2 regions of the Micromonospora sp. NPDC049301 genome follow, and region 2 is predicted to be linked to the other one. Evidence: riboswitches for the same ligand, from Rfam matches in the RefSeq annotation. Region 2 holds a riboswitch; the other holds the start of a gene.
The links. A riboswitch is a leader RNA that binds a small molecule or an ion and turns the genes downstream of it on or off. The one in region 2 is predicted to bind S-adenosylmethionine.
Positions count from the first base shown of each region.

Region 1: linked by a shared signal. The riboswitch ahead of AB0K07_RS08575 (ABC transporter substrate-binding protein) and the one ahead of thrC (threonine synthase) in region 2 are both predicted to bind S-adenosylmethionine.

Region 1 covers NZ_JBFAQO010000002.1:510,662-522,253, forward strand. The annotation lists gene AB0K07_RS08545 (alpha/beta hydrolase) at 1-705, opposite strand, end outside; gene AB0K07_RS08550 (BTAD domain-containing putative transcriptional regulator) at 880-4,221, shown strand; gene AB0K07_RS08555 (Na+/H+ antiporter) at 4,346-5,911, shown strand; gene AB0K07_RS08560 (hypothetical protein) at 6,096-7,403, shown strand; gene AB0K07_RS08565 (amino acid ABC transporter ATP-binding protein) at 7,421-8,164, opposite strand; gene AB0K07_RS08570 (amino acid ABC transporter permease) at 8,161-8,943, opposite strand; gene AB0K07_RS08575 (ABC transporter substrate-binding protein) at 8,989-9,846, opposite strand; SAM riboswitch class IV at 10,120-10,231, opposite strand; gene AB0K07_RS08580 (amino acid transporter) at 10,318-11,592, opposite strand, start outside.
Region 2 covers NZ_JBFAQO010000008.1:288,279-299,870, forward strand. The annotation lists gene AB0K07_RS24330 (metalloregulator ArsR/SmtB family transcription factor) at 1-68, opposite strand, end outside; gene AB0K07_RS24335 (DMT family transporter) at 160-1,128, shown strand; SAM riboswitch class I at 1,196-1,331, shown strand; gene thrC (threonine synthase) at 1,340-2,626, shown strand; gene AB0K07_RS24345 (GNAT family N-acetyltransferase) at 3,023-4,042, shown strand; gene paaN (phenylacetic acid degradation protein PaaN) at 4,111-5,784, shown strand; gene AB0K07_RS24355 (GNAT family N-acetyltransferase) at 6,070-6,525, opposite strand; gene AB0K07_RS24360 (cold-shock protein) at 6,868-7,071, shown strand; gene AB0K07_RS24365 (hypothetical protein) at 7,168-8,403, shown strand; gene groL (chaperonin GroEL) at 8,675-10,297, shown strand; gene AB0K07_RS24375 (hypothetical protein) at 10,354-10,599, opposite strand; gene AB0K07_RS24380 (GNAT family N-acetyltransferase) at 10,658-11,592, opposite strand, start outside.

The DNA of each region.
Region 1 (11,592 bases), on a different contig from region 2:
CATCCGAAGCTGGTTGCCGGCCGCCCGGTCGGCGCTGTCGTGGACGACGTCGATCCTGGCGGATGCCCGGTAGTCGGCGACGATCGAGGTGACCGCGGCGCGTGACGCGCTCAGGTACGCGGCCCGCACCTCGGCCGGCAGGGCCTCCGGGTCGCGGGTCCAGACGTCCAGAAAATGCCCGAAGAAGGCGTCCGGGCTGCCGCCGATCAGCTCCTCGGGCAGGCCGGGTGGCTGCGCCATCAGATAAAGGTGGAAGGCGACGGCGGCGGTGGAGCCGTGCAGCACGTCCCACATGTCCAGGGTGGGCAGCACGTCGAGCAGGGCGAGGTGGCTGACCGCCTCCGGATGGTCGAGACCGGCGCGGAACGCGACCAGGGCGCCCCGGTCGTGGCCGGCCAGCGCGAAGCGCTCCTGGCCGAGCGCCCGGGCCAGCGCCACGACGTCGGCGGCCATGGTGCGCTTCGCGTACCCGCTGCCGTCGCCGTCGACGGGCTTGTCGCTGTCGCCGTAGCCGCGCAGGTCCGGGCAGATGACCGTGTGGTCGGCGGCCAGATCGGCCGCGACATGCCGCCACATGAGGTGGGTCTGCGGAAAACCGTGCAGCAGCACGATCGGGGGCCCGGAGCCGCCCACGGCGACGTTGAGCGACACGCCCTCGGCGACGGTGACCCGCCGGTAGTCGAATCCGTTGATCCTGGGGTCCACGGGGAACCTTTCTGGTGAGCGGGGCCGGCGGGGGCGGTGGCCCGCGCCGTCGTACGCCGTCGAGCCTGACCCGTGGGGATCAGCAGCCGGTCAGCGTCGGATCAGTGCCGGCTGACCGGGGCCGGCCGGGCCGCCCGCCTAGATTGGTGCCATGACCAGGCGGCGGTGGCAGCCGTGGCGGTGACCTTCGGTGTGCTCGGGCCGGTGACCGCCGCGACCGGACGTGGCCCGGTCCCGATCAGGGGGCTTCGGCAGCGCACGGTGCTGGCCCGGCTGCTGATCGCCCGGGGCCGCGTCGTGCCGGTGGACCGGCTCGTCAACGACCTGTGGGACGTTCCCCCGGAGGGCGCGGTGGGCGCGATCCGGACCTTCGTCGCCGACCTGCGCCGGGCCCTGGAGCCCGACCGGCCGCCCCGGCAACCGTCCCGGCTCCTGGTCACCGAGTCACCGGGGTACGTGCTGCGGACCGCCGCGGAGGCGCTGGACGCCGGACGGTTCGAGGCGGCGGTCGGCCAGGCGGGCCGGCTGCTGGCGGAGGGACTCCCCGCACCGGCCCTGGCCGCGCTGGACACGGCGCTCGGGCTCTGGCGCGGTCCCGCGTACGTCGACTGCGCGGGCGAGCCCTGGGCGGTCGCGGAGATCAATCGACTGGAGGAGCTGCGGATGCTCGCCATCGAGCGGCGGGCGGAGGCGCTGTTGGCGCTGGGCCGGCCGGACGAGGCCGCCGCCGACCTGCCGGTCCACCTCGCCAGCCATCCGCTGCGCGAGGACGCCTGGCGGCTGCTCGCGGTGGCCCGGTACCGCTCGGGTCGGCAGGGCGACGCGCTGGCCGCGCTGCGCGAGGCCCGGGACGTCCTGGTCACCGAGCTGGGTGTGGACCCGGGGCCCGAGCTGCGGCGGCTGGAGGCCGACATCCTGGCCCAGGCCCCGCACCTCATCCCGCCCGCCGTCGCCCCACCCGTCCCGGACCTGGCCGGAGCCGGTCGACCCGGCGGCCCGGTACCCGTGCGGGAGCGTGCGTTCGTCGGCCGCGACGCGGAGCTGGACCGGCTGCGGCGGGCCGCCGAGGCCGCCTCCCGGCGTGGGCGACCGACCCTCGCCCTGCTCAGCGGCGACCCCGGCGCCGGCAAGACGGCTCTGGCCGAGGCGTTGACCCGGCAGCTCGCCACCGGGGGCTGGGCCACGGCGTGGGGCCGCAGCCCGGAGTACGAGGGCGCCCCGGCAGCCTGGCCGTGGACGCAGATCACGGACGCGCTCGCCGGCCCGACGGAGTCGACCGGGGGCGCTCAGACCGACGGCGCGCTTGATGGCGCCGAGGCCCCGAGCGATCCGGCCGTGGCACGCTTCCGCCGGCACCGCGCGGTGGCGTCGCTGGTCTCGGCGGTCGCCGACCGGGGGCCGGTGCTGCTGGTCCTCGACGACCTGCACCGCGCCGACGGGGACACCCTGGACCTGCTGACCGTGCTGCTCACCGGCCCACAGCCGGCCACCGGACCGGTGCTGATCCTCGGCACCTACCGGGCCACCGAGATCAGCCCGGAGCTGACCGCCGCGCTGGCCCGCGCCGCCCGGCTGGAGCCGGTCCGGGAGTACCTCGGCGGTCTGTCCGCGCCCGCGACCGGCGACCTGGCCCGCGTCGTGGCCGGGGCGGAGCTGGACCAGCCCACCGTGCGGTTGATCCACCATCGCAGCGGCGGCAACCCGTTCTTCGTACGGGAGCTGGCCCAGCTGTACGCGGTCGAGGGCGCGGCGGCGCTGGCCGCGGTGCCACCCGGGGTGCGCGACGTCATCCGGCATCGGGTGGCGCAGCTGCCCGCGCCGACCCGGACGGTGCTGCGGCAGGCGGCCGTGCTCGGCCGGGACGTCGACCCGGAGGTGCTCGGCGCGCTGACCGGCGACCCCGCGACGCTGCTGGACGCCGTGGACCGTGCGCTGCAGGCCGGCTTCCTCAGCGAGCAGGAGCCCGATGGGCGGCTGCGGTTCACCCACATTCTGGTCCGCGACACGCTGTACGCCGACCTTTCCGCGCCGCGCCGCGCCGCCCTGCACGCGGCCGTGGCGGAGGTGTTGCAGCGGCGTCAGCCCAGTGATCCCGCCGCGCTGGCCCACCACCTGCTGAACGCCGGTGGCCCGGCGGCCGCCCGGCCCGCCGCCGGCTACGCCGGTACCGCCGCGGCACAGGCCGAGCGGGCCGGCAACCCGCACGAGGCGGCCCGGCTGTGGGCGCAGGCGCTCGACGCGTACGACCGCGCCGGCGGGAACGAGCGGCGCGCGCGGCTGAGTGCGATGCTCGGCCTGGGGCGCGCGCTGGCCGTGACGGGCCGCCTGGCCGAGGCGCGACGGCGCCGGGCCGAGGCGATCGCCGACGCCGAGTCGATCGGCGACCCCCACCTGATCGCGGAGGTGCTGGCCGGCTTCGACGTGCCCGCGATCTGGACCCGCAACGACGACGACCAGCTCTCCGGGCGGATCGTGCAGGCCGCCGAGCACGCCCTCACCGCTCTCGGCCCGACCAACCCGGCGCAGCGCAGCCGCCTGCTCAGCACCCTCGCGCTGGAGCTGCGCGGCACCACCACCGACCGTGGCCGCCGGGCGGCGGAGGAGGCCGAGCGGCTCGCCCGGATCGCCGCCGACCCCGGGCTGCTGGCCTTCGCGCTCAACGCCCGCTTCATGCACGCCTTCCACCGCGTCGGCCTGGCCGGTGAGCGGGCCCGGATCGGCGCGGAGCTGGTCGACCTGGCCGCCCGGCACCAGCTGGTGACCTTCGAGGTGCTGGGCCACCTCGTCCTGGTGCAGGCCCGCTGCGCGCTGGCCGACCGCGCCGGCGCCGACGCGCACGCCCGCGCCGCCGACGGCCTCGCCGAGCGGTACGAGCTGCCGCTGGTCGGTGTCTTCACCCGGTGGTACGCCGCCCTGCGGCTGGCGCTCGACGGCGAGCGGGTCGCGGCGGCGCACGCGTACCGGGCGGCCGCCGACGGGCTGCCCACCGACGGAATGCCGGGCCTGACCCGGGGGCTGCTCCCGCTCGCCCTGCTCGGGCTGCGCCTGGCCGCCGCCGTCGACGCCGACCGGTCGTCGCCCGGGCCGGACCATGCCGTCGGCCAGCCCGTCCACGGGCTCGACGGCGCGGACTGGGCCGGCCTGGACTGGGGCCCCCACGAGCCGTGGGTCCGCCCGCTGCTGCACGTCGCCGCCGGCGACCGGGACGCGGCCGGAGCCGCCCTGCGTGCCCTCCCGGACGGGCCGCACGATCTGCTGCGGGAGGTACGGCTCTGCCTGACCGCCCGCGCGGCGCTCGCCCTGGACGACCGGGCCACGATGCGACGCGTCGCCGCCCAGCTCCGGCCGGCCGCCGATGAACTGGCGGCCGGCAGCGGGGTGCTCACCGTCGGCCCGGTGGCCGGGCACCTCGCCGACCTGGCCGCGGCACTCGGCCGCGACGACGAGGCCGCCGGGTACCGCCGTACCGCTCGCGCGGTCACCGCCCGCATCCGCGCCGCCGCCTCCCCGACCTGACCGCCGGCGACGGGTGTCCGCCCGCCGCCCGGCGACTTGCCGGTTCCCCGGGAACCAACCGGCAGCGTGCGGTCAGATGGAACCACGGCGCGGTCGCGGTCGGCCGTGCGGCAAGGGGGTACGCGTGGAGGCGCTCGTCCTGATCGTGGTGCTGGGCGTCACCGTCCTCGTGGGCACCACGCTCGGCGGCCGGTACAGCGTCGCCCCACCGGTCCTGCTCATCGGGTTCGGGGTGCTGCTCGGGCTGGCGCCGCCGCTGTCCGAGCTGACCCTGGAGCCCGACCTGGTACTGCTGATCTTCCTCCCGGCGATCCTCTACCGGGAGAGCCTCACCATCAGTCTGCGCGAGATCCGGGCCAACTTGCCGACGATCGGGCTGCTCGCCGTGGTGCTGGTGGTGCTCACCATGGTCACGGTGTCGCTGACCGCGCAGGCGTTCGGGGTGAACCCCGCCGCGGCCTGGGTGCTCGGGGCGGTCCTCGCGCCGACCGACGCCGCCGCGGTCACCGGCCTGGCCAAGCGACTGCCCCGGAAGCTCCTGACCACCCTGCACGCGGAGAGCCTGATCAACGACGGCACCGCCCTGGTGCTCTTCGCGGTGACCGTGGGCCTGCTCGCCGGGGACGGGGCCCCGGGCGCGCTCGGCATCGGCGAGGAGTTCCTCGGGGCCAGCGCCGGGGGAGTGATCGCCGGCGTGCTGGTCGGCGCGGCCGTGGTGCTGATCCGCAAGCGGCTCGACGACCCCCTGCGCGAGGGAGGGCTGAGCGTGCTGACGCCGTTCGCCGCGTTCCTGCTCGCCGACGCGGTGCACGCCAGCGGCGTGCTGGCGGTCGTGGTCGCCGGCCTGGTGCTGGCCTACGCCGGCCCCCGGGTGATCCGCGCCCGGTCCCGGGTGCTGGCGTACGCGTTCTGGGACCTGTCCACGTTCCTGATCAACGGTGGACTGTTCGTCCTGCTCGGCACGCAGATCCCCCGGGCGGTGCGGAACATCACCAGCGCCTCCCCGCAGCGCGCGGTGACGATCGTGCTGGTGGTCACCCTGGTCGTCCTCGTGACCCGGCTGCTCTTCGTCTACCTGGCGGCGGAATCGGTGAATCTGCTGAGCCCCGGGAGGATCGTGGGTCAGGGTGGCTGGCGGGTGGGCACCGTCGCCGGCTGGTCGGGTTTTCGGGGTGCCGTCTCGCTCGCCGCCGCCCTGGCGGTCCCGACGACGACCGTCTCCGGTCAACCGGTGGCCGAACGCGATCTGATCATCTTCGTCACCGCGCTGGTGATCGTGCTGATCATGCTTCTCCAGGGCACCACCCTGCCGGTGGTGGTGCGCTGGGCGGGGCTGGTCGGCGACCCCGAGCGCGCCGACGAGCTGCGGCAGGCACGGCTGCGGGCCACTGAGGTCGGCCTGGCCGCGCTGCCCCAGTTCGCCGCCGAGATCGGCGCCGGGGACGAGGTGGTGCGCCGGATGAAGGCCGAGTATCAGCGGCACCTGGAGGACGTCGACGAGGGCGGTGGACGTACCGCCGAGGATCGCCGCCTGGAACGCAAACTGCGCCTCAAGGTCCTCGAGCACAAACGGCGGGAGGTCACCCGGTTGCGCGACAGCCGGGAGATCGACGACATCGTGCTGCGTGAGCTTCAGGAAGCGCTGGACAACGAGGAGATCCGCCTGCTGGGCCGCGGCTCCACCGACTGACCGCGCTCGCCCGACCCCCGGTGCGGCGTGTCCGGGACGAGCCGGACCGGCGGCCGAGCCACGGCGGACCGACGGATTCGTGACAGTTGCCGTGCCGCGCGTGCGGCTCTGGTCGCTGCGCCGCCCGGTACGGTGGAACGGTTCGGCGCCGGTCGATGCGTTCGGTCCCTTGGGGGGTGTGTCCATGACAACCGGGGCGACAGAGGCCGACCTGCGGGTGGTCACCGAGCGGGAATTCCTCGACGAGCTGGCCTCGGTCACCCGCGAGCGCGGCGCGACCGAGTTCCTCTACCTGATGGCACAGGGCGACGGCGTCATCGGCGTGCAGTGGGAGCAGCCCGGCGTCGACCATCTGCGCCGCTACCGCGTGCGCGACTCCAGCGGCCCGGCCTGCCCGCACTGCACCATCGTCGAGGCGGTGCTGGCGCTGGCACCCGTGCTGCCACTGGACCTGATGCGGACCGCGCGTACCCGACCGCAGTACGAGACGGTGCTGCGCACCGGGCAGCTGCCCCACCTGGCGTTCGCCCGCCCGACCGGCCAGCCCGGGGCGAGCTGGCTCGGCGACTGCCATGCGGTCACCGGCGACCCGCACACCGACGCCGACTGCCCGCGGCACGCGGTGCCCGCACCGAGCGGCGACCCGCTGGACCTGCGTCTCGGGTCGCTGCCCCGGGCGCTGCGGGAGATGTACCCGCACGACGCCGCCGCGACGGCGGACCTCCAGCAGCGGCTGCGCATCGCCCGGGACTGGCGGGCCGACGCGCAGGCCGTCGCGAGCGGCGTCCGCGAGGCCGCCGCGACCTGGGCGTTCCTGCGCAACTCCTGCGTGCTGGGCGTGCCGGTGCCCGGCGTCAACGGTCTTGTCCTCACCCTCCCACCGGGCCGGACGACGGACGACCGGCCGCTGGCCGAGCTGCACGCCGCGGCGGTGCGCGCGCTGCCCACCGACGGCCCGTTGGCCTATCAGGAGCGGGCCTGCCTGGTGCCGGAGCCGGGCCCGGGAGCGCAGCGGATGCCCTCGTACGCCGGCGCGGTGGACCTGACCGGCGCGGCGCCCGTACGCACGCTGCGGCTGCCGGCGCCCCGCCGGCCGCTGAGCACTACCGGCCGGGGCGTGTTGCTGCTCTACGAGGCCCGGCACGCGATGGGCCGGCACGTCGCAGGCGCGCCGGAGCGCAACGAGGCCTACTGGGAGTCCGAGGCGGCGTTGAACGTCTTCGAGTTCACCCTGCTGGAGCGGGTCGCCGGCCGGCACTACCAGGAGGCGGTGGCCGCCTACCTGCAGGCCCTGCGCCGCGAGGGCGACCTGCTCGCCCGCCCGCACAAGGTGCTCGACCGGCGTCGGCGCAAGGCGTTGTCGCTGGCGTTCGGCGGGCTGGACGACGAGGAGCTGCACCTGTGGGCGTCGGTCGCGTACCGCAACGCCATCCTGGTGCTGCTCGGCGACCTGAAGGCGTTCGCCGCGCACCTGCGCCGCCAGGCCTCCTGACGCGAGGGAAGGACGGTTCAGAGCACCTGGGCGAGGAAACGGCGTAGCCGGGGATGCTCGGCCCGCTCGAAGATGGCCTCCGGTGGGCCGGCCTCCAGCACCACGCCCCGGTCCATGAAGGCGACGGTGTCGGCGACCTGCCGGGCGAAGCCCATCTCGTGGGTGACCACCACCATGGTCATGCCGCCGGCGGACAGGTCGGCCATCACCCCGAGCACCCCCTTGACCAGCTCCGGGTCGAGTGCGGAGGTGGCCTCGTCGAAGAGCATCACCTCCGGCCGCAGCGCCAGCGCCCGGGCGATCGCCACCCGTTGCTGCTGACCGCCGGAGAGCTGCGCCGGCCGGGAGTCGGCCTTGCCGGCCAGCCCGACCAGCTCCAACTGGGCCCGCGCGACCGCCTCCGCCTCGTCCTCGCCGAGCTTGCGCAGGCGGCGCAGCGCCAGGGTGACGTTGCGCAGCACGCTCATGTGCGGGAAGAGGTTGAACTGCTGGAAGACCATGCCCACCCGCTGCCGTAACGCGTCCGGGTCGTCGCCCAGCACGCTGCGCCCGTCCAGCAGCACGTCGCCCTGGTCCGGCTCGATCAGCCGGTTGATGGTGCGCAGCAGGGTGGACTTGCCCGACCCGGACGGCCCGATCACGCAGGCCGTCGCGCCGCGCGGCACGATCAGGTCGACGCCGCGCAGCACCCGGTTCGGTCCGAAGGCGAGGTGCACGTCGCGTACGTCGAGGCTGACCGAGGTGGTCGTGCTGACGGTCATCGCCGGTCCCCTTCCGTCGCGCCGGACAGCGCCGGCTCGGTGTCGTCCTCGTCCTCGTCGGCCGGGCCGGTGGCCGGCCGGCCGTGGCGCAGCCGCCGGTCGATCCAGTTGACCGCGTGCGTCAGAGGCACGGTCAGCGCCAGGTAGCAGAGCCCGGCCAGCAGCAGCGCGGACTCGTTGCCGGTGGTGGCCGCGTAGTCCTGTCCGATCCGGAACAGCTCCCGCTGGCTGGCCACCAGGCCGAGGAAGTAGACGAGGCTGGAGTCCTTGATCAGCGCGATGAGCTGGTTCACCCAGGCCGGCAGCACCCGCCGGATGCCCTGCGGGACGATCACCAGCCGCATCGCGTCGCCCCAGGAGAAGCCGAGCGCCCGGGCGCCCTCCAACTGCGCGGCCTCCACCGACTGGATGCCGGAGCGGAAGATCTCCCCGATGTACGCCGCCGCGATCAGCGACAGCGCCAGGATGCCCAGCGGGTAGGGGTCGGGGCCCCACACCTGCATGCCCAGCGGCGCGAGCCCGACGCCGATCAGCAGGATCGTCGCGGCGGCCGGCAGCCCCCGGAACACGTCGGTGTAGACCCGCGCCGGCCAGCGCAGCCACCGGCTGCGGGAAATGCCGGCGACGGCCAGCAGCAGGCCCAGCACCGAGCCGAGCAGGGCGGCGGAGACCGCCAGGATCAGCGTGTTCGGCAACCCGACGGTCAGCATCTCGGGTAGTGCCTCGCGCATCGCGTCCCAGTCGAAGAAGGTCTCCCACAGGGTGCTCAACGGATCCATCGGTCGCCTCTCCTACCGCCCTGCTCGCTCGTCACCGGTCGTGCCTCAGGACGCGGCCGACGCCGACGGCACCGGCACCGTGCCGCTGCCGGGCTTGAAGTCCGCCGGGACCGGCCGGCCCGGGTAGTACTGCGCCTGCAACCGGCTCCAGGTGCCGTCCGCGATGACCTCGTCGAGGCCCTTGTTCAGCGCCTCGCGCAGCTTGTCGCTGCCCTTGGCGACGGCGTACGCGGTCGGTGCCGGGCTGAGCTGCTTGGCCGCCACGGTGATCTTGCCGTTGCTGTCGGCGGCCGACTTCTCGCCGATCTCGGCCGGGGCGATCCACGCGTCGGCGGTGCCCGCCTTCAGCTGGTTGATCGCGCCGTTGTAGTCCGGCACCCGGACCGGGTTGAGCTGCTCGCCGGTGGCGTAGTCGTCCTGGACGGTGCCCTGCACCACCACGACCCGCTTCCCGGCGAGCTGATCGAAGCGGGTGATCGGCGAGCCGGCCGGCACGTCGAGGCCGAAGTAGCCGAAGTCGTAGCCGTTGCCGAAGTCGACGGTCTTCTTCCGCGCCTCGGTAATGGTGATCGAGGAGCTGCCGACGTCGAACTTGCGGTTGTTGACCTGGGAGAGCAGCGCGGAGAAGTCGGTGCCGACGAACTCGACCTTCAGGCCGAGCTTGCCGGCCACCGCGGTCAGCAGGTCGTTGTCGAAGCCGGTGAACTTGCCGTCCTTGAGGTACACGTTCGGCGGTGCGTCGGTCAGCGTGCCGGTGCGCAGCACGCCCGGCTGCGCCAGGCCGTACGGGTTGCCGGCGGCGTCGGACGAGGTGTCGTCGCCGCAGGCGGTGAGCGCGGTGGCGGCCAGGATCGTGGCCGCGCCGAGGGCGGCGGCCCGGGTCAGGGCAGGAAGGAATCGCACTGGTGTCTCCGAAGGTTGCGCGGCGGCGGGCACAGGCGTACGCCGCCGACGGTGCGCCCGGTGGGGCGTACCGCTGGGGTGGGTTCGGGAAAGGGGTGCGCTAGTGCGCGGCGCGGCCGCGACAGGCGGCGCTGCAGACCCGCATCATGTCCACGTGCCGCCGGCGGGTCAGTGCCGGTGGTGGCCAGCCAGTGCGGGAATCCGCGGCGTCGGCCGATGGGGTGGTGCGGAGGATTCGCATGGTTCTCCCAGGTCTGTGCTGACCTGGGTGCCAGGCCACGCTTGCACCGACGTCGTGCCGGTGCCTGGTCTTCACCCGGGGCACCCCACCGCGGAGGAGGGTTGCCGGCCAGCGAGCCGGGGCTTCGCGCTGGCGCTCATGACCTGGGACGAGGCTAGCAGGCCGGTGCGGCGGATCGTCCAGTCGTTATGACCACGCTCACCGTGCGCGACGGGCATCCGGCCGGCAGGTCACCCGGCGTGCACGTGCGGCCGGTGGCGCCGGTCGGGCTCCTGGCGGCGCAGGATCTCGCGGGTGACGGGGGCGATCTCGCCCTGGCCGAAGGCCAGGTAGCGCAGGAAGTTTCCGCCCGGATTGCCCTCGGTCCACTCGAAGTAGATGTGCGGGCACCGCCCGGCCCGGTCGCGGATCTCCAGCAGCAGGGCGGCCAACGCGCTGGGCACCGCGGAGCTGGTAAGTCTGAACACCGGGTACCGGTCGTGCTCCACGCTGCCGCGCACCGCCAGCTCGGTCTCGAAGTCCGACGGGTCGGTGACCGTCACCTCCACGAAGATCACGGCGCTGTCGGCCGGGAAGTCGTTGTCCGCGACGGTCTGGGCGAGCTTGGCGCGGTACTCGGCGCGGTCCCCGGTGGCCGGCTCGTGGGCGATGAGGCGGATACGGCGCCCGCCACACTCCTCGATCAGCCGGATGGCCTCGGGGTCCAGGTCCACCCGGTCGACCCGCAGCTCGAAGGCCCGCACCAGCCGGGACAGCGCCGACACCAGAATCATCCCACCGATGAAGCAGGCCGCGATCTTCACGCCGTCGGGACGTTCCACCACGTTCGCCGCGGTGGTGTAGACGAAGGCGACCGCGATCGTCCCGAACGCGATGGTCCGGCCTCGCTGGCGCCGCCGCCGCGCCGCGAGGGTCACCGCCGTCGCCGCCGAGGTGATCAAGACCAGGACCCCGGTGGCGTACGCGCCGCCCTGCGCGTCCACGCTCGCCTCGAAGACGACCGTGATCAGGAACGCCACCGTGGTGAAGACGAGGACCAGCGGCCGGACGGCCCGGGCCCAGGCCGGCGCCATGCCGTAGCGGGGCAGGTAGCGGGGTACGAGGTTGAGCAGCCCGGCCATCGCGGAGGCGCCCGCGAACCAGAGGATGCCGATGGTGGACAGGTCGTAGACCGTGCCGAACACCTCGCCGAGGTACTCGTGTGCCAGGTAGGCGAGCGCCCGGCCGTTCGCCGGCCCGCCCGGCTGGAACGCCTCCGGCGGGATCAGGACGGTGGTGGCCACGCTGCTGGTGACCAGGAAGACACTCATGATCACGGCGGCGGTGGTGAGCAGCCGGCGGGCGCCGCGGATGCGGCCCAGCGGTCGGTCCTCGGAGTCCTGCCGGTCCCCGCGGATGTGCGGCATCACCGCCACCCCGGTCTCGAAGCCGGACAGGCCCAGCGCCAGCTTCGGGAACACCAGCAGCGACAGCCCGATCACCAGCAGGGGATCGCCGTGGCCGGT
Region 2 (11,592 bases):
TCGTCGGCGAGTGCGGCCAGCACGGCGGTGACCGGTACGGCGGCCAGGTCGGGTTCGTGCGGCTCCATGTGACCAGTGTAACCCTTGTTCGACAATCGTCGAACATCCTCCTAGGGTCGGTGACGTTGGTTCGACGATACTCGAACATTGGAGCCGCCGATGCGTTCCCGCGCCGCCTCGTACCCGTTGCTCGCCGTGCTCAGCTGGGGAGTGATGTTCCCGATCCTGGCCAGCGCGCTGACCCGGGTCGACCCGCTCAACCTGACCACCGCCCGCTACCTGCTGGCCGCCGTCATCCTGGTCGGCATCCTGCTGCTCCGCGAGGGTGCCGGCGCGCTACGGCTCGGCCGCCGAGCGGTCGAGGTGGCGGTGCTCGGCGTCGTCGGCTTCGCCGGCTTCAACGTCCTCACCAACCTGGCACTCGAGCACGCCGCACCGCAGCAGGTCGCCCTGTTCGTGGCGACCACCCCGGTCATCACCCAGCTGGTCCGCTGGGCCCGCGACGGCGTACGCCCGAAGCCACTCCTGCTGGCCCTCTCCCTGGTGGCGCTGCTCGGTGTCGGCCTGGTGATCACCCACGGGAGCCTGCACGGGCTCGGTCAGTTCGGTCTCGGCGGTCTGATGATGGTCGGTGCCGTGCTCGGCTGGGCCATCTACACCCACGGCGCCAGCCGGTTCGGCGACTGGTCGCCGCTGCGTTACACCACCCTGACCGCGCTCGCCGGCACGGCCGCCATGCTCGCCGCGAGCGTGCTCGCCGACGGCATCGGCTGGCAGCACGCGCCGGCCGCCGCCGACCTCGTGGCGGTCGCCCCGCAGTTGGCGTACGCCGTGATCCTGGGCGCCGTTGTCGCGGTGCTGGCCTGGAACACCGGCGTGCAGCGGCTCGGTGCCGCCAACGCCGCGCTGTTCATGAACCTGGTCCCGGTGACCACCTTCGCGGTGCAGATCGCGCGCGGCTACCGGCCGGCGCCGGTCGAGGTGGTCGGGGCCGCGATCACCATCGCCGCCCTGGTCGCCGCGAACCTCGTCACCCGGGCCCGGACGCGGGTTCCGTCGGTGCCCGGGCCGGGCGCGGTGACGGACCCGGTCGCGGTAGTCGACCCGGCGGCGGTGGCCGCCCGCTGACCCACTCCCTGGGATCCGTGGTGGAGGCGACGTCCGACGTTGCCTAGACTCGACGGCACAACTGCATACCTCATCCAGAGGGGCTGAGGGATACGGCCCGACGACGCCCCGGCAACCACCCCGCGCGCTCACCGCTGAGCGCCCCGCGGGGCAGGTGCCAATTCCGTCCCCGCCGCACCGTGCGATGCGGGGAAAGATGAGAGGACTCGACATGACGTCGACGCTCGCCGCCTCCGGCATCGACACCTCCGCCAGCCCCGCCCGCGCCCTGGTCTGCCGTGCCTGTTCGGCCCGCTACCCGCTCGCCGCACAGCACGCCTGTTACGAGTGTTTCGGCCCGCTGGAGGTGGACTACGACGCCGCGGCCCTGGCCACGGTCACCCGCGAGCAGATCGAGGCCGGCCCGAACAGCATCTGGCGGTACGCCGCGCTGCTGCCCGCCGGTCAGGATCCGGCCACCCGGGTCACCCTCGACCCGGGGCTCACCCCGCTGGTGGCGGCCCCCAACCTCGCCGCCGAGCTGGGCATCACCGCGCCGCTGTGGGTCAAGGACGACAGCGCCAACCCGACCCACTCGTTCAAGGACCGGGTCGTCTCGGTGGCGCTCACCGCCGCCCGGGCGCTCGGCTTCACCCGGTTCGCCTGTGCCTCCACCGGCAACCTGGCCAACTCGGTGGCCGCGCACGCGGCCCGCGCCGGGGTGCCCTCGGTGGTCTTCATCCCCAGTGACCTGGAGCAGGGCAAGGTCATCACCACTGCCGTCTACGGCGGTGAGCTGGTCGCCATCGACGGCTCGTACGACGATGTGAACCGGCTCTGCGGCGAGCTGGTGGAGACCGACGAGTTCGAGGACACGGCGTTCGTCAACGTCAACGTCCGGCCGTACTACGCCGAGGGCTCCAAGACGCTCGGGTACGAGGTGGCCGAGCAGCTCGGCTGGCGGATCCCGGCCCAGGTGGTCATCCCGATGGCCAGCGGCGAGCTGCTCACCAAGATTGACAAGGCGTTCTCCGAGCTGGTCGAGATCGGTCTGGTCGAGGCGCCGGCCGGCGGCTGGAAGGTCTTCGGCGCCCAGTCGGCCGGCTGCAAACCGATCGCCACCGCCCTGCACGCCGACACCGACACGATCACCCCGGTCCGGCCCACCGGCATCGCCAAGTCGCTCAACATCGGCGACCCGGCCGCCGGCCTCTACGCGCTGGAGGCGGTCCGCCGCACCGACGGCTGGATGGAGTACGCCGACGACGACGAGATCCGCGCCGGCATCCGACTGCTGGCACGGACCACCGGGGTCTTCGCCGAGACCGCGGGCGGCGTCACCGTGGCGGTGCTGCGCAAGCTGGTCGAGTCCGGCCGGCTCGACCCCACGGCGGAAACCGTCGTGTTCAACACGGGCGAGGGCCTGAAGACCATCGACGCGGTAGCCAACCAGGTCGGCCCGACCCACCACATCAAGCCCTCCCTCCGAGCAGCCCGAGACGCAGGCCTCCTGGCCTGACCCCCCGGGGCTCCCCTCCCGTTGATCATGAAGTTAGCGGCGCGACACGCCGGTGTCGGCGTCGCTAACTTCATGATCAACCCCGCCGGGTGCCGCCGGAGCCGGCGCGGGATGGGTCGGGTGGGGGAGGGGGGATCGCCCGGATGGGGGATCGGGCCGATCCGCCGGGTAACTGGCTTTTAGCAGTGAGTGTGGAAAACCCGCCGCTCTGGACTTGACGGCAGGAACCGGACGGCGCAAGATGCTCCGTGCGGGAGGGCATTTCGCCGGAGACTTTTGAAGTTCTTGCGACCCAGCGCCGGAGGCGTTGTGCGAGTGTCCCTCCCGACCACGTCCGATCGGGCCAGCGACAAATTCGCTGGCCCGATCGCTTTTCCGGGGTGCACGCTCGGCGGCATGAGCATCAGCATCGCGTCGTTCGACGGCGCCGACCTGGCCGCGGTCGACGAGGCGTACCGAATCGGGGCGGCGGCCAACGACGCCGACCTGCCGGACTTCCCGCCCTTCTGCCGGCGGCGCTTCGACGCGTTCTTCCACACGCCGATGCCCGGCACCGCCACGCTCTGGGCGCTGGCCCGGCTGGACGGCGTGCCGGCCGGCTACCTCCAGCTCGACCTGCCGCAGCTGGACAACACCGACAACGCCACCGTCGAGCTGGTGGTGCATCCCGAGCTGCGGCGGCGCGGCGTCGGCCGGGCACTGCACGAGTACGGGGTGCGCCTGCTGCGCGAGCACGGACGCAAGCGGGTGGTCGCGATGACCGTCTCGGCGCTGCCCGACGGGGCGGCCCGATCGGGCGCGGGCGACGCGTTCGCCGCCGCGACGGGGGCTCAGGCGGCGCTGGCCGAGGTGCGTCGCCGGCTGGAGGTCGGCGCCATCGACCGGACGGCGCTGCGGGCGGCGCTGGCCGAGGCCCACGCCCTCGCCGAGGGTTACCGGTCGGTCTGCTGGCAGGGGGCGACCCCGCAGGAGTACGTGGCCGACGTCGCCTACCTGGACGGCCGGCTGCTCATGGACGCCCCCATGGGAGACGTGCAGTGGGAACCGGAGCAGGTGGACGCCGAGCGGGTCCGGGGCACCGAGCGGGCGTTGGACGCCCGGGGCCGGCGGCGCTACCACCTCGGCGTGCGGCACGAGGAGTCCGGCCGGCTGGTCGCCTGGACCCTGCTGGACGTGGGCGCGTCCGCCGACTGGCACGCGTTCCAGCAGATCACCATCGTCGACCCGGCCCACCGTGGGCGCCGGCTCGGTCTGCTCGCCAAGATCGAAAACCTGCACCACCTGCTCACCCACGAGCAGGCGGTACGCGTCATCGACACCTTCAACGCGGCCAGCAACAGCTACATGGTGGCGATCAACGAGCGGCTCGGCTTCCGCCCCGTGGACTCCTGGAACAACTGGCAGCTCACCCTCTGACCCGGCCTGCCGCGCTGTCGGGCATTGGCGCTTCTGCTCCCGGACACGGCTGCGGCATGATGGCGGGCATGACGGAGACCCCGCATCCCCTGTACGACAGGCACGCCGACACCCTCAACCGTGCGCTGACCGCGATCACGGAGCGGGGCTACTGGTCCGCCTATCCCGAGTCCCCCAGCCCCCGCGTGTACGGCGAGACCGCCGCCGCCGACGGTAAGGCCGCCTTCGAGGCGTACCTGGGCGGCGACTTCCCGCTCGACCAGCCGGGCACCGGCGACCGGGTCGCCACCGAGGCGAGCCCGTTCGGGGTGGAGCTGGCGGTGCGCTACCCGCACGCCGGCGCCGACGAGCTGGTCACCGCCGCCTCCGCCGCGCTGCCGGCGTGGCGCGACGCCGGCCCGCAGGCCCGGGTGGGCGTCTGCCTGGAGATCCTCGACCGGCTGCACAAGCACATCTTCGAGCTGGCCAACGCTGTGCAGTTCACCAGCGGGCAGGCGTTCGTGATGGCCTTCCAGGCCGGCGGCGCGCACGCGCTGGACCGGGCGCTGGAGGCGCTGGCGTACGCGTACGCCGAGATGACCCGGCACCCGGGGACGGCCGGCTGGGAGAAGGCCGCCGGCAAGGGCGACCCCCTGCGGATGACCAAGACGTTCCACGTGGTGCCGCGCGGTGTGGGGCTCGTGATCGGCTGCAACACCTTCCCGACGTGGAACTCGTACCCGGGGCTGTTCGCCTCGCTGGTCACCGGCAACCCGGTGATCGTCAAGCCGCACCCGCGCGCGGTGCTGCCGCTGGCCATCACCGTGAAGTACGCCCGGGAGGTGCTCGCCGAGGCGGGCTTCGACCCGAACCTGATCATGCTGGCGGCCGAGGCGCCCGGCGAGAAGCTCGCCAGCGACCTGGCCCTGCACCGCTCCGTGAAGATCGTCGACTTCACCGGCTCCACCGAGTACGGCGACTGGCTGGAGACGCACGCCCGGCAGGCGGCGGTCTACACCGAGAAGGCCGGGCTGAACACGGTGGTGATCGACTCCACCGACGACTTCGCCGGCATGTGCCGCAACCTCGGCTTCACGTTGACGCTGTACAGCGGCCAGATGTGCACCACCTCCCAGAACATCCTCATCCCGGCCGGTGGCATCGAGACCGACCAGGGGCACAAGAGCTTCGACGAGGTGGCCGGCGGGATCGCGGCGGCGGTCGGCAAGCTGACCGCCGACCCGGCCCGGGGCGTGGAGCTGACCGGCGCCATCGTCAACGACGGGGTGCTGGAGCGGCTGGCCGAGGTGACCAAGGTCGGCGAGCCGGTGCTGGAGTCCCGGGCCGTGGCGCACCCGTCGTACGCCGACGCGGTGGTGCGTACGCCGACGATCGTGAAGCTGGGCGCGCACGACGCGGAGACCTACGGCCGGGAGTGGTTCGGCCCGATCTCGTTCGCCATCGCCACCGAGTCAACGGCGCACAGCCTGGAGCTGCTGCGCCGGACGGTCGGCGAGAAGGGTGCCCTCACCGCGGGTGTCTACTCCACCGACGAGACGGTGCTGGACGCGACCGAGGCGGTGGCCGTCGAGGTCGGGGTGCACCTGTCCTGCAACCTGACCGGCGGGGTCTTCGTGAACCAGTCGGCGGCGTTCTCGGACTTCCACGGCAGCGGCGCCAACGCGGCGGCCAACTCGGCGCTGACCGACGGGGCGTACGTGGCCAACCGGTTCCGGATCGTGCAGTCGCGGCGGCACGTCTGATCCTTGGTCGCGGTTAGGGGTTTCCGGGGCAGCCCGCCCCACTCCGGGCGGTCAGGCTTGATCCCTGCGCGGGTCGGGCTGCCCCGGAAACCCGCCGTGGGCACGGTGGTCGTCCACGTGTCCGGCCCGGAGCCCTGCCGCACCACCCCATGATCGTGCTCGATCCAGGATGTAGGGGCCTCCCGCTGGTGGGTTACCACTAGATCCTGGTTGCAGCACGATCATGGCCACCGGCGCGGCGCGGCCATGACCGGCGCGGCGGGTCGGCGCGGTCGTTCTTCTGTTTCAGGCTGGTCTGCGCATCTGGAGTTCGGTCAGGGCCGGGATGGTGGGGTGGGGGACGCGCACGCCGGTGTCGACGAAGCCCAGTCGCTGGTAGGCCCGGTAGGCGCGGTCGTTGCCGACCACCACCTCCAGGAGGAGTTCCGGGCGGCCGCAGGCCCGCGACCAGGCGGCCACCTCGTCGATCAGCTCGCCGAGCAACCCGCTGCCCCGCCAGGCCGGCGTGACGTAGACGGCGTAGATCACGGTCAGCCCGGCCTCGCGCGGCGCGACCGTGCCGCCGGCGTGCCCGACGAACCGCCCGCCGGGATCCGCCACGAACTGGGCGGTCTCCGCACCACGCGAGGTGTACGCCACCCGGGCGGCGTACTCGGCGTGCGGCCGGGCGGCGGCGTCGGCGATCGTCTCCAGGAAGGCCAGCGGGGCGTCGGCCAGCATCTCCAGCCGAAGTGCCCGCATCCGGGCCGCGTCCGCGGGGCGTACCCGCCGGATCGGGACACGCGGCGTCGGTGCCCCGGTGTCGTCGCGCCGCTCGGGCGCGCCGGCGCTGCCGTGAGCCCGGCCGGGCGCGCTCGTCATGCGGCATGCCTATCACAGCGACGGATGGCGATGCCGCCGTACCCGTCACGGCTCCGGAATATGCCCGATTTGTGGTCGTGCGTGGCCGTCACTCCTCGTGTAGCGTGCGATTTCGGTCACCCGTTTCAGCGGCCGTCATCGATCGCCGGAGCGGTGGCCCGAAGGCGTCGGCCGTGCCGTGCGCCGGGGCAGGCGACGCCGCACAGAGTGAGGAAGTGCACCGTGGCACAGGGCACCGTCAAGTGGTTCAACTCGGAAAAGGGCTACGGCTTCATCGCCGTCGACGGCGGGCAGGACGTGTTCGTCCACTTCTCGGCGATCGAGATGGACGGCTACAAGGCGCTCGACGACGGTCAGCGGGTGGAGTTCGAGATCGCCCAGGGCCAGAAGGGTCCGCAGGCGGAGCGGGTGCGCGTCATCGCCTGAGTGGGCCGCCGGTAAGGCCCTGAGGGGCCGGGGCTGCGCCACACGATCGGACCCTGGAAGATCGTGAACCATTCCAGCCGTCGCTGAGGAGGGTTCATGTCCGACCAGCCGCCCCCGGCCGCCCCACCCCCGGGTCAGCCCGACCCGTCCGGTCCGCACTCGGGCGGCGTCAACCCGTCCGGCCCGCACCCGGCCGAGCCCGGTCCGCCTCCCGCTGGTGACCCGACCGCGCCGTCCCCCTGGGGCCCGCCGCCGGCCACCTCGCCGGGCTGGGACCCGACCGTGTCCACGGCCGGAGGCCCTCCGCCGGGCACGCCACCCCCCGGCTGGGACCCGAGCGTGCCGCCCTCGTGGGGGCCGCCACCGGGCCCGCCCCCGCAGGGGTGGGTGTTCCCGCCCACCGGCGGCTACCCGGTCGGTGCCGGTCCGTACGGTGGGCAGCTCTGGTACCCGGGGCCGCCGAGCACCGGGTGGTACCCGCCCGGGGTCGATCCGGCCGATCGGCTGGTCACCCTGCCCGGCGCCGGGCTGAGTGGCTGGTTCGAGCGGTGCGTGGGCGCGGTCCGGCGCGGCTGGAGACTGCTGCTGCCCATCCTCCTGCTCACCCAGGTGCTGCCGGCGGCGGTGCTGTCGGTGCTCTCGCTCGGGCTGGACCCGACCGCGAAGTGGGAGACGACCGCCGTCGGGGAGTCGGCCGCGCTGCCGGACACGTTCCTCACCGACCTGGCCACCGTGTTCCTGGTGCTGATCGGCGGCAGTCTGCTGATCGGGTTGGTGCAGGCCGTGGGCTGGGCCGCCGGCACCTGGGTGATCACCCGCCAGGCGGTCGGTGAGTCGGTCAGCCTGGGTCCGGCGCTGCGCTACGGCCTGCGTCGCGCGCTCGGGCTCTGGGGCTGGACGCTGCTGACCGGCGTGATCATCGGCCTGGGCGTCTGCTTCTGCGTCCTGCCCGGCATCTACCTCGCCTTCGCGCTCAGCATGGTCGGGCCGGTCTACCTCTTCGAGCGGGAGAACCCGATCGGCCGGTCGTTCCGGATGTTCCACGACCGGCTGGGGCTGTTGCTCGGTCGGGTGGCGCTGGTGGCGGCCGCGGTGATCGTCGGCACCCTGGTCGCCAGCGTGCTGGAGGGGGTCGGCAGCGCCCCGTTCGGGGTCGACCCGCTGGCCTCCCCGGGTTCCGCGATCGGCGTGGTGCTGGTGATCGCCGTCAGCGCGGTGCTGGCCCTCCCCGCCCACCTCGCGCAACTGGTGGGGCTGCTGGTGACGTACGCCGAGCAGCGTGCCCATGAGAGGCCGGTGAACGCTGCCGGACTGGCTGCGGAACTCGGCTGACCGAGGCGGTCGTGCTTGCACTCGGCAGGGGAGAGTGCTAAACAAGTCATTGGCACTCGCATACCGTGAGTGCCAATGGTCGGGACGGTGGGGCCAGGGTCGCGCCGGCGCGGAGACGCCGGGGTGACACATGGCCGGTCGTCGCGGGCTATCCGGCCCGGCCGAAGGACGTCGTCGTCGCCAGGTGGCGACGTCCCAAGGTGCGTACACCAGGCGGCCCATCCGGGGCACATCTCGGGTGGCCCGTGAGTGTCCAGGAGGACAACGCCGTATGGCCAAGATGATCGCGTTCGACGAAGAGGCGCGCCGCGGCCTCGAGCGGGGCATGAACCAGCTCGCCGACGCCGTAAAGGTGACCCTCGGCCCGAAGGGCCGCAACGTCGTGCTCGAGAAGAAGTGGGGTGCCCCCACCATCACCAACGATGGTGTGAGCATCGCCAAGGAGATCGAGCTCGAGGACCCGTACGAGAAGATCGGCGCTGAGCTGGTCAAGGAGGTCGCCAAGAAGACCGACGACGTTGCCGGTGACGGCACGACGACGGCGACCGTCCTGGCCCAGGCCCTGGTTCGCGAGGGCCTGCGCAACGTGGCCGCTGGCGCCAACCCGATGGCCCTGAAGCGGGGCATCGAGGCCGCGGTCGCGAGCGTCTCGGAGGAGCTGTCCAAGCTCGCCAAGGACGTCGAGACCAAGGAGCAGATCGCCTCCACCGCCTCCATCTCCGCTGGCGACAGCACCGTCGGCGAGATCATCGCCGAGGCGATGGACAAGGTCGGCAAGGAAGGCGTCATCACCGTCGAGGAGAGCAACACCTTCGGGCTGGAGCTGGAGCTCACCGAGGGTATGCGCTTCGACAAGGGCTACATCTCGGCCTACTTCATGACCGACCCGGAGCGCATGGAGGCCGTCTTCGACGACCCCTACCTCCTGATCGTCAACAGCAAGATCTCGTCGGTCAAGGACCTGCTCCCGATCCTGGAGAAGGTCATGCAGTCGGGCAAGTCGCTGCTGATCATCGCCGAGGACATCGAGGGCGAGGCTCTGGCCACCCTGGTCGTCAACAAGGTGCGGGGCACCTTCAAGTCGGTCGCCGTCAAGGCGCCGGGCTTCGGTGACCGCCGCAAGGCCATGCTCGCCGACATCGCCATCCTCACCGGTGGCCAGGTCATCAGCGAGGAGGTCGGCCTCAAGCTGGACGCCGTCGGCGTCGACATGCTGGGCCGCGCCCGCAAGGTCGTGGTGACCAAGGACGAGACCACCATCGTCGACGGTGCCGGCGACGCCGAGCAGATCCAGGGCCGGGTCAACCAGATCCGGGCCGAGATCGACAAGAGCGACTCCGACTACGACCGGGAGAAGCTGCAGGAGCGGCTGGCCAAGCTGGCCGGCGGCGTCGCGGTCATCAAGGTCGGCGCGGCCACCGAGGTCGAGCTCAAGGAGCGCAAGCACCGCATCGAGGACGCCGTTCGCAACGCGAAGGCTGCCGTCGAGGAGGGCATCGTCCCGGGTGGTGGCGTCGCGCTGGTGCAGGCCGGCAAGACCGCCTTCGACAAGCTGGACCTGGTCGGCGACGAGGCGACCGGTGCCAACATCGTCAAGGTCGCGCTGGACGCCCCGCTGCGGCAGATCGCCGTCAACGCCGGCCTCGAGGGCGGCGTCGTGGTGGAGAAGGTCCGTAACCTCGAAGCGGGTCACGGCCTCAACGCCGCCAACGGCGAGTACGTCGACCTGCTGGCCGCGGGCATCATCGACCCGGCCAAGGTGACCCGGTCGGCGCTGCAGAACGCCGCTTCCATCGCGGCGCTCTTCCTCACCACCGAGGCCGTCGTCGCGGACAAGCCGGAGAAGACCCCGGCTGCCCCGGCTGGCCCGGGTGGCGGGGACATGGACTTCTGAGTCCAGTTCCGACACGTGACGGGGCGGGCCGCTGACGCGGTCCGCCCCGTTCGTCGTCAGGTGGGTAGCGGACGCTGGTTGCGCCGCTTCTGCGCCCGGTCGTACGGCGGGGGCAGTTGGATCGGAGCGTCCACCATCTCCTGCGGCTCGTCGAGCGCCGGCTCGCCGTTGGTGGTCATTTCGGCCAGCTGCTCGGCGTCGCCGTAGTCGAGCCGGTCGAACGGCAGTTGGCCGGGGAGTTCGCCGACCGGTTTCCAGGTGACCTGCGGGCCGTCCTCGGTCTGGTCGTCATCCGTGGTCATGGCTGCCTCCTCTACCGAAACGGTAGGGGGCGTCGATGCCTGACGCGGGCGAATGGCATTATCTGGGTCTATATCCTGTTCGCCCTAATTTGGTGTCGAGCGTCCGCCGATAGAGGAAGAAGACCCGCTCGATCCGGGCGCCGGCGCTGCCGGAGTAGAACGGCACCGGCCCCACCCAGCCGATCTCCGCCCGGTCCAGCCCCGCTTCCCGCTGGTCGCGCAGGCAGCGCCGCAGCAGCACCCCGCCGATGCCCGAGCCCTCGGCGGCCGGCGCGGTGCCCATCGGCCCGAACCAGCTCGGCCGGGACGACCCGTAGGCGGCGAAGCCGAGCACCTCACCGGCCCGCTCCGCCAGGTGGCAACCGGCCCCCTCACGACCCACCGACCCGGCCAACTCGCCGTCCCAGGAGCCACCGAAGGTGGACCGGGCGAACTCCGTCAGCGCGGGCAGGTCCGTCGGCTCCGCCCGGCGTACCGTGATTCCCGCCCCGGCGAGCCGCCGCTCCGCCGCCTCCGTCGACCGCAACGCCGGCGACCCGTCGTACGACAGGTCGGCGGTCATGTTCCACGCGGTCCGGTCCTGCCGGTAGCCGAGCGCCAGGGCGGCGCAGACCGCCGGCGTGTAGCGCACGTCGATGCCCGGCCAGGCGTAGTACGGCGGGTTCCCCGCCAGCAGCACCTCGGTCACCCCGCGCTCGGCGAGCACCCGTTCGGCCCGCTCCAGCAGTGCCCGGCCGACACCCCGTCGACGCTGCTCGGGGAGCACCGCGACCAGGTCCACGTGCCCGAGAGCCGGGTCGGCCTGCGACACCGAACAGAGCAGCACCCCGATCAGGTCCGCCCCCCGGTACGCGCCCAGCCCGACCACCGGACGGTCGGCCGCGGCCCGGGGCCAGAGCACGTCCACGATGGGCGCTGCCTCTGCGGCGTCCTCGGGCAGGTCGAGCGCCTGCGCACAGAGCCGCACCACGGCGGGGGCCAGGTCAGAGGTCA